DNA from 2 places in the Variovorax sp. PDC80 genome. Region 2 is predicted to be linked to the other one. Evidence: riboswitches for the same ligand, from Rfam matches in the RefSeq annotation. Region 2 holds a riboswitch; the other holds the start of a gene.
The links. A riboswitch is a leader RNA that binds a small molecule or an ion and turns the genes downstream of it on or off. The one in region 2 is predicted to bind manganese.
Positions count from the first base shown of each region.

Region 1: linked by a shared signal. The riboswitch ahead of BM109_RS13710 (TMEM165/GDT1 family protein) and the one ahead of BM109_RS19825 (TMEM165/GDT1 family protein) in region 2 are both predicted to bind manganese.

Region 1 covers NZ_FOWG01000004.1:62,840-70,367, forward strand. The annotation lists gene BM109_RS13690 (ion transporter) at 1-462, shown strand, start outside; gene BM109_RS13695 (IMPACT family protein) at 407-994, opposite strand; gene metW (methionine biosynthesis protein MetW) at 1,011-1,598, opposite strand; gene BM109_RS13705 (homoserine O-succinyltransferase MetX) at 1,595-2,755, opposite strand; gene BM109_RS13710 (TMEM165/GDT1 family protein) at 2,912-3,475, opposite strand; yybP-ykoY riboswitch at 3,484-3,673, opposite strand; gene BM109_RS13715 (RNA recognition motif domain-containing protein) at 3,940-4,473, shown strand; gene BM109_RS13720 (SDR family oxidoreductase) at 4,545-5,333, opposite strand; gene lptC (LPS export ABC transporter periplasmic protein LptC) at 5,344-5,991, opposite strand; gene BM109_RS13730 (KdsC family phosphatase) at 5,988-6,536, opposite strand; gene BM109_RS13735 (KpsF/GutQ family sugar-phosphate isomerase) at 6,536-7,528, opposite strand, start outside.
Region 2 covers NZ_FOWG01000006.1:414,218-421,745, reverse strand. The annotation lists gene BM109_RS19850 (alpha/beta hydrolase) at 1-407, shown strand, start outside; gene BM109_RS19845 (SDR family oxidoreductase) at 325-672, opposite strand; gene BM109_RS19840 (IclR family transcriptional regulator) at 703-1,506, opposite strand; gene BM109_RS19835 (alpha/beta hydrolase family protein) at 1,706-3,199, shown strand; gene BM109_RS19830 (tripartite tricarboxylate transporter substrate-binding protein) at 3,276-4,265, shown strand; gene BM109_RS19825 (TMEM165/GDT1 family protein) at 4,284-4,856, opposite strand; yybP-ykoY riboswitch at 4,868-5,037, opposite strand; gene BM109_RS19820 (NHL repeat-containing protein) at 5,128-6,483, opposite strand; gene BM109_RS19815 (ATP-binding response regulator) at 6,595-7,528, opposite strand, start outside.

The sequences.
Region 1 (7,528 bases), on a different contig from region 2:
GTCTCGGCGGTGGCGGCCAGCCGCCGCAAGATCACCGTGTTCGTCGGCTTCGTGATGCTGGTGGTGCTGGTGATGGGCACGCTGATGTACGTGGTCGAGGGCCCGCAGCACGGCTTCACCAGCATCCCGGTGGCGGTGTACTGGGCGATCTCGACCATGGCCACCGTGGGCTTCGGCGACCTGGTGCCCAAGACCGACCTGGGCCGCGCGATCGCCTCGGTGATGATGCTGCTGGGCTGGGGCGTGCTCGCGGTGCCCACCGGCATCGTGACGGCCGAGATGGCGCGCCGCCCCTACGACGACGAAGGCGGCGCGGCGGCCTTGCCGCTGGCACCGCGCGGCGTGCTCGCGATGACGGCACTGGCGCCCGACGAAGCGGGCACGCCCGCCGTGCCGCGCAAGCGGCTCACGCCCGCGGCCAGGCGACGCGCCCTTGGGCAGCATCGTCGAGGCGCGCGATGAAGGCTTCGGCCGCGGTCTCGGGCAGCGCGAAGACGAAGGCCACCGTGCTGGCATGCGCCACCGATTCGAGCACCGCGCCGGCCGCGGCCAGCTCGCGCCGCACCAGGCCCTCGAGCGCATAGGGCACTTCGCAGCGCAGCGTGCGCAGGCGCACCAGCGGCACCAGCCGCGCGCCGGTCAGCGCCTGCGCGACGCTGTCGGTGTAGGCGCGCACCAGCCCGCCCGCGCCGAGCTTCACGCCGCCGAAATAGCGCACCACGGTCGCGAGCGCGCCTTCGATCTGCTGGTGGCGCAGCACCTCGAGCATCGGCCGGCCCGCGGTGCCGCCCGGCTCGCCATCGTCGTTGGCGGCCGACTGGCCGCCGGCCATCAGCGCCCAGCACACGTGGGCCGCGCCCGGGTGTTCGGCGCGCAGCGCGGCGACGACCGCCAGCGCCGCCTCGCGGTCGGGCACGGACTGCACGCAGCCGATGAAGCGGCTCTTCTTGATCAGCAGTTCGCTGTGGACCGGCTGGGCGAGCGTGAACGCCATGGGCGGCGGGGCGCCTTCAGCCCCCGTGCTCGAACTTGAACACCGCGGTGCTGGCGCGCGCGTTGGGCAGCCAGCGCACGTCGCGGCCGTCCTGCAGGCCGAAGGCATCGAGCACGCGCAGGTTGTTCTTGCGCGCGAGCACCTCGAAGTCCTTGAAGGTGCCCACGCGGATGTTGGGCGTGTCGTACCACTGGTAGGGCAGCCGCCGCGTGACCGGCATGCGGCCGCGCGCCACGCTGATGCGGTTGGGCCAGTGCGCGAAGTTGGGGAAGGCCACGATGCCGAAGCGGCCCACGCGCGCGGTCTCGCGCAGCATCACCTCGGCATTGCGCAGGTGCTGCAGGGTGTCGATCTGCAGCACCACGTCGAAGGTGGCGTCGTCGAACATCGCCAGGCCTTCGTCGAGGTTGAGCTGGATCACGTCGACGCCGCGGCGGATGCACTGCAGCACGTTGCCGTCGGCGATCTCCACGCCGTAGCCGGTGCAGCCGCGCTCTCGCTGCAGCAGCGCGAGCAGGGCGCCGTCGCCGCAGCCGAGGTCGAGCACGCGCGAGCCCTCGGGCACGAGCGCGGCGATGTGGCGCTGGATGTCGTTGTCGCTCACGATGCGATCTCCTGGGCCACGCGCTCGAAGTAGGAACGCACCACGCCCATGTAGCGCACGTCGTCGAGCAGGAAGGCGTCGTGGCCGTGCGGGGCGTCGATCTCGGCGTAGCTCACGCTGCGGCGGTTGTCGAGCAGCGCCTTCACCAGCTCGCGGCTGCGTGCGGGCGAGAAGCGCCAGTCGGTCTTGAAGCTCACGAGCAGGAACTTGGCGCTGGCGCGCGCGAACGCGGCCGTGAGGTTGCCGCCGTGCTCGCGCGCGGGGTCGAAGTAGTCGAGCGCGCGCGTGATGAGCAGGTAGGTGTTGGCGTCGAAGTACTCGCTGAACTTGTCGCCCTGGTAGCGCAGGTAGCTCTCGATCTGGAACTCGATCTCCTGCGTGGAGTAGCGATAGGCCGCGTCGTCGCGAGCCGCCTCGCCCTCGACCGCGTTGCGCAGCAGGCGCCCGAACTTCGCGTTCATGACGTCGTCGCTGAGGTAGGTGATGTGGCCGATCATGCGGGCGATGCGCAGGCCGCGCTTGGGGATCACGCCGTGCTCGTAGAAGTGGCCGCCGTGGAAGTCGGGGTCGGTCACGATGGCGCGGCGCGCCACCTCGTTGAAGGCGATGTTCTCGGCCGTGAGGTTGGGCGCGCTGGCGACCACCACCGCGTGGCGCACGCGCTCGGGGTACTGCAGCGTCCACGACAGCGCCTGCATGCCGCCGAGGCTGCCGCCCATCACCGCCGCGAGCGTGTGGATGCCGAGCGCGTCGAGCAGCGCGGCCTGGGCGTCGACCCAGTCCTCGACCGTGACCACCGGGAAGTCGGCGCCGTAGACGCGGCCGGTCGCGGGGTTCACGTGCATTGGCCCGGTGGAGCCGAAGCAGGAGCCGAGGTTGTTGACGCCGATGACGAAGAAGCGGTCGGTGTCCAGCGGCTTGCCGGGCCCGACCATGTTGTCCCACCAGCCCGCGGAGCGGGCCTGGCCCTCGTAGACGCCCGCGACGTGGTGCGAGGCGTTGAGGGCGTGGCACACGAGCACCGCATTGCTGCGCTTGGCATTGAGCGTGCCGTAGGTTTCGTAGGCGAGCGTGTAGCTGCCGATGGTCGCGCCGCTGCGCAGGGCCAGCGGGCCCGCGAACTGCATCGACTGGGGAGTGACGACCAACGAGGACATGAAATGAAAAACCCGGCCTCGCCAAAAACGAGCCGGGTCACGGCATCCGTCTTTAGCTGTATTTATCAAGCGCCCGCAAGCTGGAGCAAATCGGCGCGAGCGGCAGTATATCGCCGCGGGCCCGGGACGGCAGGCCCCGGGCTTTGGACGGCGGCGCTACCAGCCGATCAGCGCGACCACGCCCAGCACCAGGAAGATGACGGCCGAGATCGAGTGCACGAGCTTGATCGGCACGCGCTTGACGATGCGGTCGCCGAGCCAGACCACCGGCGCGTTGGCCAGCATCATCCCGAAGGTGGTGCCGACCACGACCCAGAAATAGGCCTCGGTGAAGCGCGCCGCGAGCATCACGGTGGCGATCTGCGTCTTGTCGCCCATCTCGGCGAGGAAGAAGGCGACCACCGTGGTGCCGAAGACGCCGAAGTGCGAGGAGCGCGGGGCATCGTCGTCATCGAGCTTGTCGGGGATCAGCATCCAGATCGCCATCGCGATGAAGGAGCCGCCGAGGATCCAGCGCAGGATGTCGGGGCCGAGCCAGTGGGTGATCCAGTTGCCGACCGCGCCCGCGAGCGCGTGGTTGATGACGGTGGCGGCGAAGATGCCCGCCACGATCGGCCAGGGTTTTCTGAAACGGGCGGCCAGCAGGAGGGCGAGCAACTGGGTCTTGTCGCCCATTTCGGCGAGCGCGACGACACCGGTCGCGACGAGAAAAGCTTCCATGAAAAAACGGTTCCTTGGCCGAAGGGACGCAATTGACCGTGCAACACCTTCGGCCAAATTTCCCGAAGTTGCACGGTCAATGGTCTCGCCAGGTGTTGTTCTTCACTGCCCGCGCCATGTCCTGTGTGGGGCAGGACAAGTCTGTTGACGCGGGCCCTTCTCGTAGACGGAAGGCGGCTACTCCCCAATGACGGGCGAATTCTAACCCTTAAGTGTCATAGGCCCAGTTCGGGGCCTGGTTAGTAAGCGTGCGCTAACTCCAGGAGTCAAAATCCGTGCTACCGCAAGAAGCAAATTCCTGCTTGCATTTCTTGTATTTCACCCATAATGCACGAGCCTCCCTTTTCATTTCGGGTTGGAGGCACTGGGTGATCGGACAGTTTCGCGCGACTCGGCGGCTCTCGTTTGAGTGATGCTAATCGGGACTCCATCGCTTTTCTTGATGTGTTTATAGGAGTCCCTTGATGGGCAACAAACTGTACGTCGGCAACCTGCCTTACTCGGTGCGCGACGGTGATCTGGAGCAGGCATTCGGTCAGTTCGGTGCTGTGACCAGCGCCAAGGTCATGATGGAACGCGATACCGGCCGCTCGAAGGGCTTCGGCTTCGTCGAGATGGGCAGTGAAGCGGAAGCACAGGCCGCCATCAACGGCATGAACGGCCAACCCCTGGGCGGCCGCAGCGTGGTCGTCAATGAAGCCCGCCCGATGGAAGCACGTCCCCCGCGCAGCGGTGGTGGCGGCGGCTACGGCGGCGGTGGTGGTGGTTATGGCGGCGGTGGTGGCGGTGGCTACGGCGGCGGCGGTGGTGGCGGCTACGGCGGTGGTGGTGGCGGCGGTCGCAGCGGCGGCGGTGGTGGCTACGGCGGCGGTGGCCGCAGTGGTGGCGGCGGCGGTGGTGGCGATGGCGGTTTCCGCAGCCCCTACGGCGCCGGCCCGCGTGGCGGCGGCGGCGGTGGTCGCGGCGGCTACGGTGGCGGCGGCAACAGCGGCTACTGATCGCTTTCCAAAAAAGACAAAAGGCTCCTTCGGGAGCCTTTTTCGTTGCCGCGGCCGGTACGGCCTCGGGTTCAGCCTTCGCCGCGCCGCTTCTTCCGCCCGCGCCCCTGCACCGCGCGGTCGAGCAGCGCGTTGGGCAGCATGCGCATGATCTTGGCGATCACGCCCATCTGCCAGGGAATCACGCGATAGCTGGCACCGCTCTCGATCGCGCCCAGCGCCCGGTCGGCGAAGGCCTCGGGCTTCATCAGGAACGGCATGCCGTAGCGGTTGCCCTGCGTGAGCGGGGTGTCGATGTAGCCGGGCAGCAGGGTCACGACCTTGACGCCGCTGCCGTGCAGCTCGCCGCGCAGGCTCTCGCAGTAGGCGACCACGCCGGCCTTGCTCGCGCAGTAGGCGCCGTGCCCCGGCAGTCCGCGGATGGCCGCGACGCTCGCGATGCCGACCAGCCGCCCGCTGCCGCGCTGCACCATCGCGCGCACGAAGGGATGGAAGGTGGCGGCCAGCCCGACGTTGTTGGTGGCGAAGGTCTGCGTCAGCACGTCGAGGTCCTCGCGCTCCGCCGTGTCGATGCCCACGCTGATGCCGGCATTGGCGATCACCACGTCGGGCACGCCCTGGCGCTCGATGCAGGCGGCGCCGGCGGCCACGATGCTGTCGGTGCGCGCGACGTCGGCGCTGTAGATCAGGTAGCGGCCGCGGTCGAGTCCGCGCGCGTTGGCCCAGGCTTCGATTTCGCCGGTGCGGCGCGCGACCAGCGCCAGCCGGTAGCCCGCGTCGTAGAAGCGCGCGGCCAGCGCCTGGCCGATGCCGCTGGAGGCGCCGGTGATGAAGACGAGGGGCGACGGCGCGGTGGTCATGGCGCGGCGCTCAGCGCTTGCCCGCGGCGCCGGCCGCCTTGGCCGAAGGCACCATCGTGCCGCGCACGCGGCCGTTGAGGTTGGCGATGCCGGTCAGGTTGTCGTAGTCCATCGTGTCGGCGGTGAACTGGTCGGTGCCGCGGATCAGCGTGACGGGCTTGTTCGACTGCACGCGCTCGGTGTCGAGGAAGGCATGCAGGAAATCGCCGCGGAACTCGAGGCGCGGCGAGGTCTTGCCGTTGGCGCCGACGGCCGCGTCGCGGATGACGACCGCGTTGCCGAACAGCTGGATCTCGCTGCCGTCGGAGTTCGACAGCCCGCGGTTGGCGGTGGCGTGGGTGGTGAAGCCCTGCGGCGACACCGAGCGCATGCGCACCTCGTCGACCTCGATGGTGTCGGTGTCGGGGTAGTGCCGGCCTTCCTTGCCGAACAGCTCGCTGCGCAGGTCGCCGCTGGGCAGGAAGTTCTTGATGACGAAGCCGCGCATGAAGTAGTCGGGCTCGTGGGTGGGCGCGACCTTGGCGGTCGGCTCGAGCAGCTTGGGCGCGTTGCGCACCAGCCAGTAGGTGCCGAGCGCGACCGCGGCCGTCAGGATGATCGGCAGGTAGATGGTGACGCGATCGAGGACGTCGCGCAGGAGGTTCCAGGCCTGCTTCATAGGGCGGTGTTCCGTGCGACGTCGAGCAGGCGCCGGTACTGTCCGCTGGCCGTGACCAGCAGATCGCAGAATTCGCGCGCCGCGCCTTCGCCGCCGCGCGCGCGGGTCACGTAGCGCACGGCGTCGCGCACCTCGACGTGGGCATTGGCCGGCGCCGCCGCGAAGCCCACGCGCCCCAGCACCGGCAGGTCGGGCCAGTCGTCGCCGATGGCCGCGGCCTGCGGCCAGCCGAAGCCCAGCGACTGCAGCATGGCCTCGGCGGCCGGCAGCTTGTCCTCGGTGCCGTAGCGCACGTGCTCGATGCCGAGCGCCTCGAGCCGCACGCGCAGCGGCTTGGAATCGCGCCCGGTGATCACCGCGGGCAGGATGCCGGCCTTGCGCAGCAGCTTCAGGCCGTAGCCGTCGAGGATGCTGAAGCGCTTGAGGGTCTCGCCGTGCTCGGTGAAGTAGACGCCGCCGTCGGTCAGCACGCCATCGATGTCGAAGAAAGCGATGCGGATGTCCTGCGCGGCGAGCAATGTCTCTGGCTGGAATTCGAAGGGCATCAGATGACCTTCGCGCGCATCAGGTCGTTGATGCTGAGGGCGCCGATCAGCAGGCCCTCGGCGTCGACCACCAGCACGCTGGTGATGCGATGCTGTTCCATCAGCTCGGCCGCCTCGACGCCCAGCGCGTCGGCGCGCAAGGTGCGCGGACCGCGGTGCATGACGTCGGCCGCGGTGAGGCCGCGCAGGTCCCCGCCGGTCTCGACCCTCCGGCGCAGGTCGCCGTCGGTGAAGATGCCGATGGCGCGGCCCTCGGCATCGACCACCGCGGTGGCGCCCAGGCCCTTGGAACTCATCTCGCGCATCAGCTCGCTGAAGCTGGCACCCGGCGCCACGCGCGGCACGTCGGCGCCGGTGCGCATGAGGTCGCTCACATGCGTGAGCAGCTTGCGCCCCAGCGCCCCGCCCGGATGCGAACGCGCGAAGTCCTCCGAGCCGAAGCCGCGCGCATCGAGCAGCGCCACGGCCAGCGCGTCGCCCATCGCCATCTGGGCGGTGGTGCTCGCGGTGGGCGCGAGGTTCAACGGGCAGGCTTCCTTGGCGACGCCGGCGTCGAGCACGATGTCGGCGTGCCGGGCGAGCGTGGAATCGGCACGGCCCGTGATCGCGATCAGCGGCACGCCCTGGCGCTTGACCACCGGCAGGATCACCGTGAGCTCCTCGACCTCGCCGCTGTTGGAGATGGCGAGCACGAGGTCGACCGCCTTGATCATGCCGAGGTCGCCGTGGCTGGCCTCGGCCGGGTGCACGAACATCGCCGGCGTGCCGGTCGATGCCAGGGTGGCGGCGATCTTGCGGCCGACGTGGCCGCTCTTGCCCATGCCCATCACGACCACGCGGCCGCGCACCTCGAGGATCTTGCGCACGGCATCGACGAAGCTGTCGCCCACGCGCGCCTTGAGGCCGAGCACGGCTTCGGCTTCGATGTCGAAGGTGGCGCGTGCCCGCGCGAGCATCGCGGCGGGATCGACCACGGGGGGCGTGGGGGGGCT
Region 2 (7,528 bases):
GGATCGCGCACCAGCTGCTGATCTATCCCGATGTCGATTTCCGCCGCATCAACACCTCGATCCAGGCCTATGCGGGGCAGTACGGCAACATCGGCCGCGAGATGCAGCACTGGTTCATGGACCACTACCTCGGCGACGCGGCACTGAAGACCCATGCGCTGGTCTCGCCGCTGCTGGCCGGGGACCTGCGCGGACTGCCACCGGCCCATATCGTCACGGCCGAGTTCGATGCGCTGCGCGACGAGGGCGAAGCCTACGGCGAGCGGCTGCGCGAGGCTGGCGTGCCGGTCAGCGTGAAGCGCTACGACGGCATGATCCACGAGTTCATGCGCTGGCCCTTCGACGCCACGCGCGAGGCGCTGGCCGATGCCGCGCGGGCGCTGCGGCCCACGCTGTTCGCGGCGTAGCGGCCTCAGGCCCGCGGATGCGGCCGAGCGCGGTCTGCGCGGCGAGCTGGGTTTCGAAGCCGGGGCTCTGGTCGAGCGCGTCGCTGGTCATGTCCGTGCGGATGGCGCCCGGCGAAACGGCATTGGCGCGGATGCCATGCGCGCCAAACTCCTTGGCCATGCAGCGCGTGAGCACTTGCAGCCCGCACTTGAAGGCGGCACAGGGCGCGACGCCCGGTGTCACGACACGCGTGGTCGCGCTCGCGAACGGATACTGGCCGGGCACGCCTGAGCGCGCACCGCGGGCAACGCCCGCTCAGTTGTCGTCTACGCGCACGAAGGACTCGAGCACCTTGACCATGCGTGCTAGCTGCGGGCCGATGTCCTGCTCGAGCAGCTCGCGGCCGAAGCGGCTCGCCGAGCCGCCGACGTTGAAGGTCACGACGTTGCCGTCGGCCTGCCGGATGGCCGCGCCCACGCCGCTGATGTCGCTCTCCCAGCCGCGCACGACCATCGTGAAGCCGCGCTCGCGCCAGTGGGCGAGCGAGGTCTCGATCGCCTGCTGCGTCTGCGGCCAGCGCTCGCGGTCGGCCAGGCGGATCTCGCCCAGCAGCCGCTCGCGCTCTTTCGCATCGAGCGCGCAGAGGTAGGCGTGCCCCATCGCGGACAGCGCCACGGGCAGCCGCGAACCGATGTCCAGGCCCAGCGACAGCGGCGCGCTCGAGCGGCAGTTCTCCACGTAGAGCATCGACAGCCCGTTGCGGATGCCGAGCGACACCGAGGCGTCGTAGCGGTCGGCCAGGTCCTGCATGTAGGGCCGCGCAATGCGCCGCAGCTTGAGGTTCGACACCATCGTGATGCCGAGCGCGACCAGGCTGTCGCCATGCGCGTACTTGCCGGTCTCGCGCGAGTGGCGCAGGTAGCCCGCCACGACGAGGGTGTAGGCGAGGCGCGCGATCGTGGGCTTGGGCAGGCCGGTGCGGCGCGCGAGCTCGGTGCTGGTGAGCCATTTCTCGTCGGGGCCCCAGGCGGCCAGGATGTCCAGCCCGCGCGCCAGCGCGGTCACGAAGCGCGGGCTGTCGGCACCCTCCTCGAAGTCGATCTGCTTGGTGCGGCCCATGCGCTTCTCTCAATTTAATTTCGTTGGACGGAATTATATTTTCAGCAGTTGAAAACGGTTCATGGAATTCCCTATACGAGAGAAACGCGAGCGGAAAGATACTCGCCGTCGTTCGAAAGAACGTTCCATAAATCTAATTCCGCTGAACGAAATTAAAAAGATTCACGCGGAACCCATCCCCACACGCAGGAGACATCTCGTGAAGTTCCATCGCCATCCGGGCCGCCGCGCCACCCTTCTCTCGCTCATCGCCGCCGCGACGCTGGCCGCATGCGGCGGCGGTGGCGGCGATTCGTCGGGCGCCAGCGCCGCGGCGCTGGCCGCCGCGATTGCCGCGCAACAGGCCGGTGCAGGCGGCGCGGGCGCCGGCAATCCCCCGGCACCGCCGCCCCCGGCCGCACCCGAGCCCGAGGAAACGCGTGCGCAGGACGGCCGCCAGTTCACGGTCGACGAGACCAAGCTGCCGTTCGCGGCCATCTCGGGCGCGCCCGACACCGACCGCTGGTGGGGCGTGCTCGAGGGCGCGGGCTACCGCGTCGAAGTGCCGAAGAACTGGAACGGCATGCTCGTGATGTACGCGCACGGCTACGGCGGCACGGGCCCGGTGGTGAGCGTCAGCGATCCCACGATCCGCGCGCACCTGATCGGCCAGGGCTATGCCTGGGCCGCGTCGAGCTACACCAAGAACTACTACGACGTGCGCGCCGGCGTCGAGGACACCAACGCGCTCGCGCTGGCCTTCCAGCGCATCGCCTCGCAGAACGGCCGCACGCTCGATGCGCCGCGCAAGACCTACATCGTCGGCCAGTCGCTCGGCGGCCACGTGGCCGCGGCCGCGGTCGATGCCGAGGCGACGGAGACGGCCAACCACAAGGTGCGCTATGCGGGCGCGGTGCCGATGTGCGGCGTGCTCGGCGACACCGAGCTCTACAACTACTTCGGCGCCTCGCAGATCGCGGCGCAGCAGCTGGCGGGCCTGCCCGTCAACGGCTGGCCCGTGAGCAACTGGAACGACCTGCTGCCCACGGTGCGTGCCGCGCTGTTCACGAGATTCCCGAGCGCGACGACCGCGCAGGGCGAGAAGTACAAGGCCATCGTCAAGAACCTCACGGGTGGCGAGCGCCCGATGTTCGATGCCGGCTTCGCGGGCAGCATGAACGCCACCGTGTGGGGCACCTTCGGCCGCGACGGCACCATCAACGGCATCCTCAACCGCGACGGCTACGACACCACCGGCATCGTCTACCAGCTCGACAACGACCCGGCGCAAAGCCCGGAGGAAGTCACCTTCAACCAGGGCGCCTACCGCCTGCATGCCGACCCCGAGGCCAACCGGCTGCGGCGCGACGGCCTGCGCTGGTTCCCCAAGTCCAATGCGCGCATCGACGTGCCGGTGGTGACCATCCACACGCTGGGCGACGTCTACGTGCCGTTCAGCATGGAGCAGATCTACAAGCGCCGCGCCGATGCGCTGGGCACCTCGAAGTGGCTCGTGCAGCGCGCGATCCGCGGCATCAGCCACTGCGACTTCACGACCGAGGAACAGACCCAGGCCTTCGACGCGATGACGAACTGGGAGCAGAACGGCGTGAAGCCGGCCGGCGACGAGGTGCTCGACGCCGCGACCGTGGCGCGCGCCGACTACGGCTGCAAGTTCTCCTCGGCCAGCCGCGGCGGCTGTCCCGCGCCCTGACGGCGCCGGTGCGGCCCGTCCCGTTCGCGGGGCGGCCGCACCGCCCTTCCCGCTTTCTTCGTTCGCACGTCCTTCCATGAAACAACCCACTCTCACCCGCCGTGCGCTGCACGCCCTGCTGCTGGCCGCCGGCCTCGCCGCCGCTCCCGCCTTCGCGCAGTCCGATGCCTTTCCGGTGCGGCCGATCCGCGTGCTGATCGGCTTCACCGCCGGCGGCTCGACCGACGTGCCCTTCCGCGTGCTGGCCGAGAACGCCTCGAAGATCCTCGGCCAGCCGGTGATCATCGAGAACAAGCCCGGCGCCGGCGGCGTGCTGCCCGCGCAGACCATGCAGGCCACCGCGCCCGACGGCTACACGCTCGCGCAGGTGCCGCTGCCGGTGTTCCGCCTGCCCTACACCACCAAGCTCAACTGGGACCCGGCCAACGACCTGAGCTACGTGATCGGCCTCGCCGGCTATTCCTTCGGCCTGGTGGTGCCCGCCGATTCGCCGATCAAGTCGATGCGCGAGTACCTCGCCTATGCCAAGGCCAACCCGGGCCGCCTGAGCTACGGCACGCCGGGCGCGCTCACCACCTTGCACCTGACGATGGAAGCGATCGCGATCCAGGCCGGCGTGGAGTTCAATCACGTGCCCTACAAGGGCAACTCCGAATCGTTGCAGGCGGTGCTCGGCGGCCACGTGATGTCGGTGGCCGACACGCCGGGCTGGGGCCCCTATGTCGACCAGGGCAAGCTACGGCTGCTGTCGACCTGGGGCGAGCAGCGCTCGAAGAAGTACCCGAACGCGCCCACGCTCAAGGAGTCGGGCATCGACATGGTGCAGGCCTCGCCTTTCGGCCTGGTGCTGCCCAAGGGCGCGAACCCGAAGGTGGTCGCGATCCTGCACGACGCCTTCAAGAAGGCGATGGAGATGCCCAACTACCAGGAGTCGCTCGCCAAGTTCGACATGGAGACCTTCTACATGGACAGCGCGGCCTACAAGCAGTACGCGGTGCGCACCATGAAGACCGAGAAGGCCGTGATCGACAAGCTGGGCCTGGGCACGGCGGCCGCCGCCAAATAGGCGGCCGCCCGCCGGCGCTCAGAACAGGTTGCCGACGTTGAACAGCGTCAGCAGCCCCAGCACGCCGAAGATGACGGCGGCCACGCCGTGCACCAGCCGCATCGAGACCTTGGCCGCGATCTTCTCGCCGAGGAAGACCGCGGGCGCGTCGGCCAGCATCATGCCCAGCGTGGTGCCGATCACGACCTGCACCACGTCGGGATAGCGCGCGGCCAGCGCCACGGTCGCGATCTGCGTCTTGTCGCCCATCTCCGCGAGGAAGAAGGTGATGACCGTGGTGCCGAAGGCGCCGAAACGGCTCTTGGTCTTCGCGGCGTCGTCGTCGATCTTGTCGGGGATCAGCATCCACGCGGCCATGGCCAGGAACGAGGCGCCGATCACCCAGCGCAGGATGTTCGGCCCCATGGCCTGGGCCACCCAGCCGCCGAGCGCGCCCGCGGCCGCGTGGTTGACGACGGTGGCGGTGAAGATGCCCGCCACGATCTGCCAGGGTTTGCGAAAGGTCGCGGCCAGGATGATCGCGAGCAGTTGGGTCTTGTCGCCCATTTCCCCGAGCGCGACCACGCCCGTGGATACGAGTAAGGCTTCCATGATGAAAAGAGAACTCCCTGGGCCAGCGACGCGAAGACCACGCCACTTCCCGGCCCATACCGAGGTGACGTGGTCAAAGGTCTTGCCAGGCTCTAAAGCTGCTCGCGCCATGGCCGAAGGCCAAGTGTGTTGACGCGGGCTCCTGCGTTGCGCAGGTCAGCTACTCCCCAATGACTGAGGGCGCGATCTTAGGGGCGAGCGCCGAATCGCCCTCGTCTTTTCGACGAATGTCCCCGTGTCGAGAGCGAGTTGCATTACCGGGCATGCCCGCTCAGGGCGCGAGCGTGAGCTTGAGGATCTGGTTGCCGTGGTTCGCGCCCACGTAGACGGTGCCGTCGGCGGCCACCGCCACGCCGATCGGGAAGTTGAAGGCGATCGGCGCGCCGGTGCCGTCCTGCAGGGTGCTGATCTCGCCCGCGGGCGTGACCACGCGCGCCACGCCATCCCAGGCGTGGGTCAGGAACACGTTGTCGTGCGCATCCACCGCCACGCCGTACGAATAGCCGAGCTTGGCCGGCGTGGCCACCGTTCCGTCGACCACGCCCGCGCCCGCGTTGCCGTTGGCGCAATCGCCCAGCAGCGTGCTCACCGTGGCGCTGGCCACGTCGATCTTGCGCAGGCAGGGACTGTCGGTGTCGGTGTCGTAGAGCGTCTTGCCATCGCGACTGAGCGCCAGGCCCTGCGGGCGCGCGAACTGGGCGGCCACGCCGACGCCGTCGAGGTAGGCCTGCGTGCCGTCGCCCGCGAGCGTGCTCGTGGTGCCGTCGGGCGCGACCTTGCGCACGCGCTTGTTCTCCGTGTCCGCCACGAAGAGGTTGCCCGCGCTGTCGAGCGCGATGCCGGTGGGGTTGTTGAACATCGCGGTGGCCGGGCTGTCGGCGTATCCGCTGCTGCCGGTGCCGACCCAGGTGCTGGCGGTCGTGGCGCCGGGCGCGATCTTGCTGATGCGATGCTGGTCGCTCACGTAGAGGGTGCCGTCGGCCGCCAGTGCCAGGCCCGCGGGCATGTTCATCGTCGTCCCCGGCGTCACCTCGGCACCGCTGCCGCTGGCGGTGTCGATCCGATAGACGGAGCCATTGCCGCCCATGGCCACGTAGAGCTTCGCGCCGCTCGCATCGAGCGCGAGCTGATAGGGGCTGCTGTAGCTCACGCCCGTCGTCGCCAGCACGGTGGCGACCCAGGGCTTGACCGTCAACGTGGCGGCGTTGCTGGTCACGCTGCCCTTGGCGCCCGTCACCCGCACGCGCAGTTGCTGGCCGCTGTCGGTCAACAGGCTGGCGGCCGTGCGGAAGCTGTCGCTTGTGGCACCGGCGACATCGCTCCAGTGGGCACCGCCGTCGGTGCTGCGTTGCCACTGGTAGGCCGTGGCGTGCACGGCCTGCACCTTCAAGGTGGCGGACACGCCCTGGCCCACGGTGGTGTTCGAGGGCTGCGTCGTGATCGAGGCCGCGGCTGGAGCGGGTGCCGGCGGAGGTGTCTGCGCGGCAGGCGCGGGAGCGGGAGCGACCGGGAAGCCGGCAAAGCCCCCGCCACCGCCGCCCCCCCCGCAGGCCACCAGCACGAGATTCATGACCAGCAACGCGACGGGTGTGCGCGCTGCACGGCAAACGGCAAGACGGGTGTTCATGAGAGGCCTTCCTTCTTTCAAGTGAGTGGATGAGAAGGCCTCCACGGTAGGGATGGCGACACCTGCGATCTAGTGTCGAAGGTCATCGACTTTCGGCGGAAAAAAAGACGCTCAGGCGTGCCTGCGGACGGGCGTCGTTTCGTGTCGCGTCAGCGCTGCGAGGGCCTGCAGCAGCCTGTCGGCCGCCACCGGCTTGAGCAGCACCTGCAGGCCCGCGTCGTGCATCTGCTGCTGCCGCCGCGGCGCGGTTTCCCCGGTGATCAGCAGCACCTGCAAGCCGGGGCCGAAGCGCGCGCGCAGCCGCTGCGCCACGGCCAGGCCGTCGGCGCCATCGGCCAGGCGCACGTCGCACAGCAGCACGTCGACCGGGGCGTTTGCCTGCGCGGCCTGCGCCAGCACGGCCTCGGCTTCGGCCTCGCTGGCCACCGCGTCGATGGCCACGCGATGGGCCTGCAGCAGCCCGGTCACGGCCTGGCGGATCGGCGCCTCGTCGTCGATCAGCAGCACGCGCCGCGGCAAGGGCAGGACGGCGTCGGGGCGCGCGATGGACGGCGCGACACCCGAGGCCGACACCGCCGGCAGCACCATGCGGAAGCGGCTGCCGCGCTGCGGGCGCGAATGCACCTGCAGCGGATGCGCCAGCAGGCGCGAGAGCCGCTGCACGATCGACAGGCCGATGCCCAGCCCCTGCGCGCGATCGCGGCCCGGATTGTCGACCTGGTAGAACTCGTCGAAGATGCGGCCCAGGTGCTCGGGCGAGATGCCGATGCCGGTGTCGCAGACGTCGATCCACACCAGCGGCCCGCGCGCACGGGCGGCCACCACCACGCCGCCGCGCGGCGTGTACTTGAGCGCGTTGTCCACGAGATTCGAGAGCAGCCGCTGCAACAGCTGCGGGTCGCTCAGCACCCAGCACGGCGTGGCGCGCAATCGGAGTTGCAGGTCCCTGCCGGCCGCCTGCGCCGCGAACACGTTGTTGAGCGCGAGGAACAGCGGATTGAGCTCCACCGGCCGGATCCGCGGTGCCACCTCGCCGGCGTCCAGC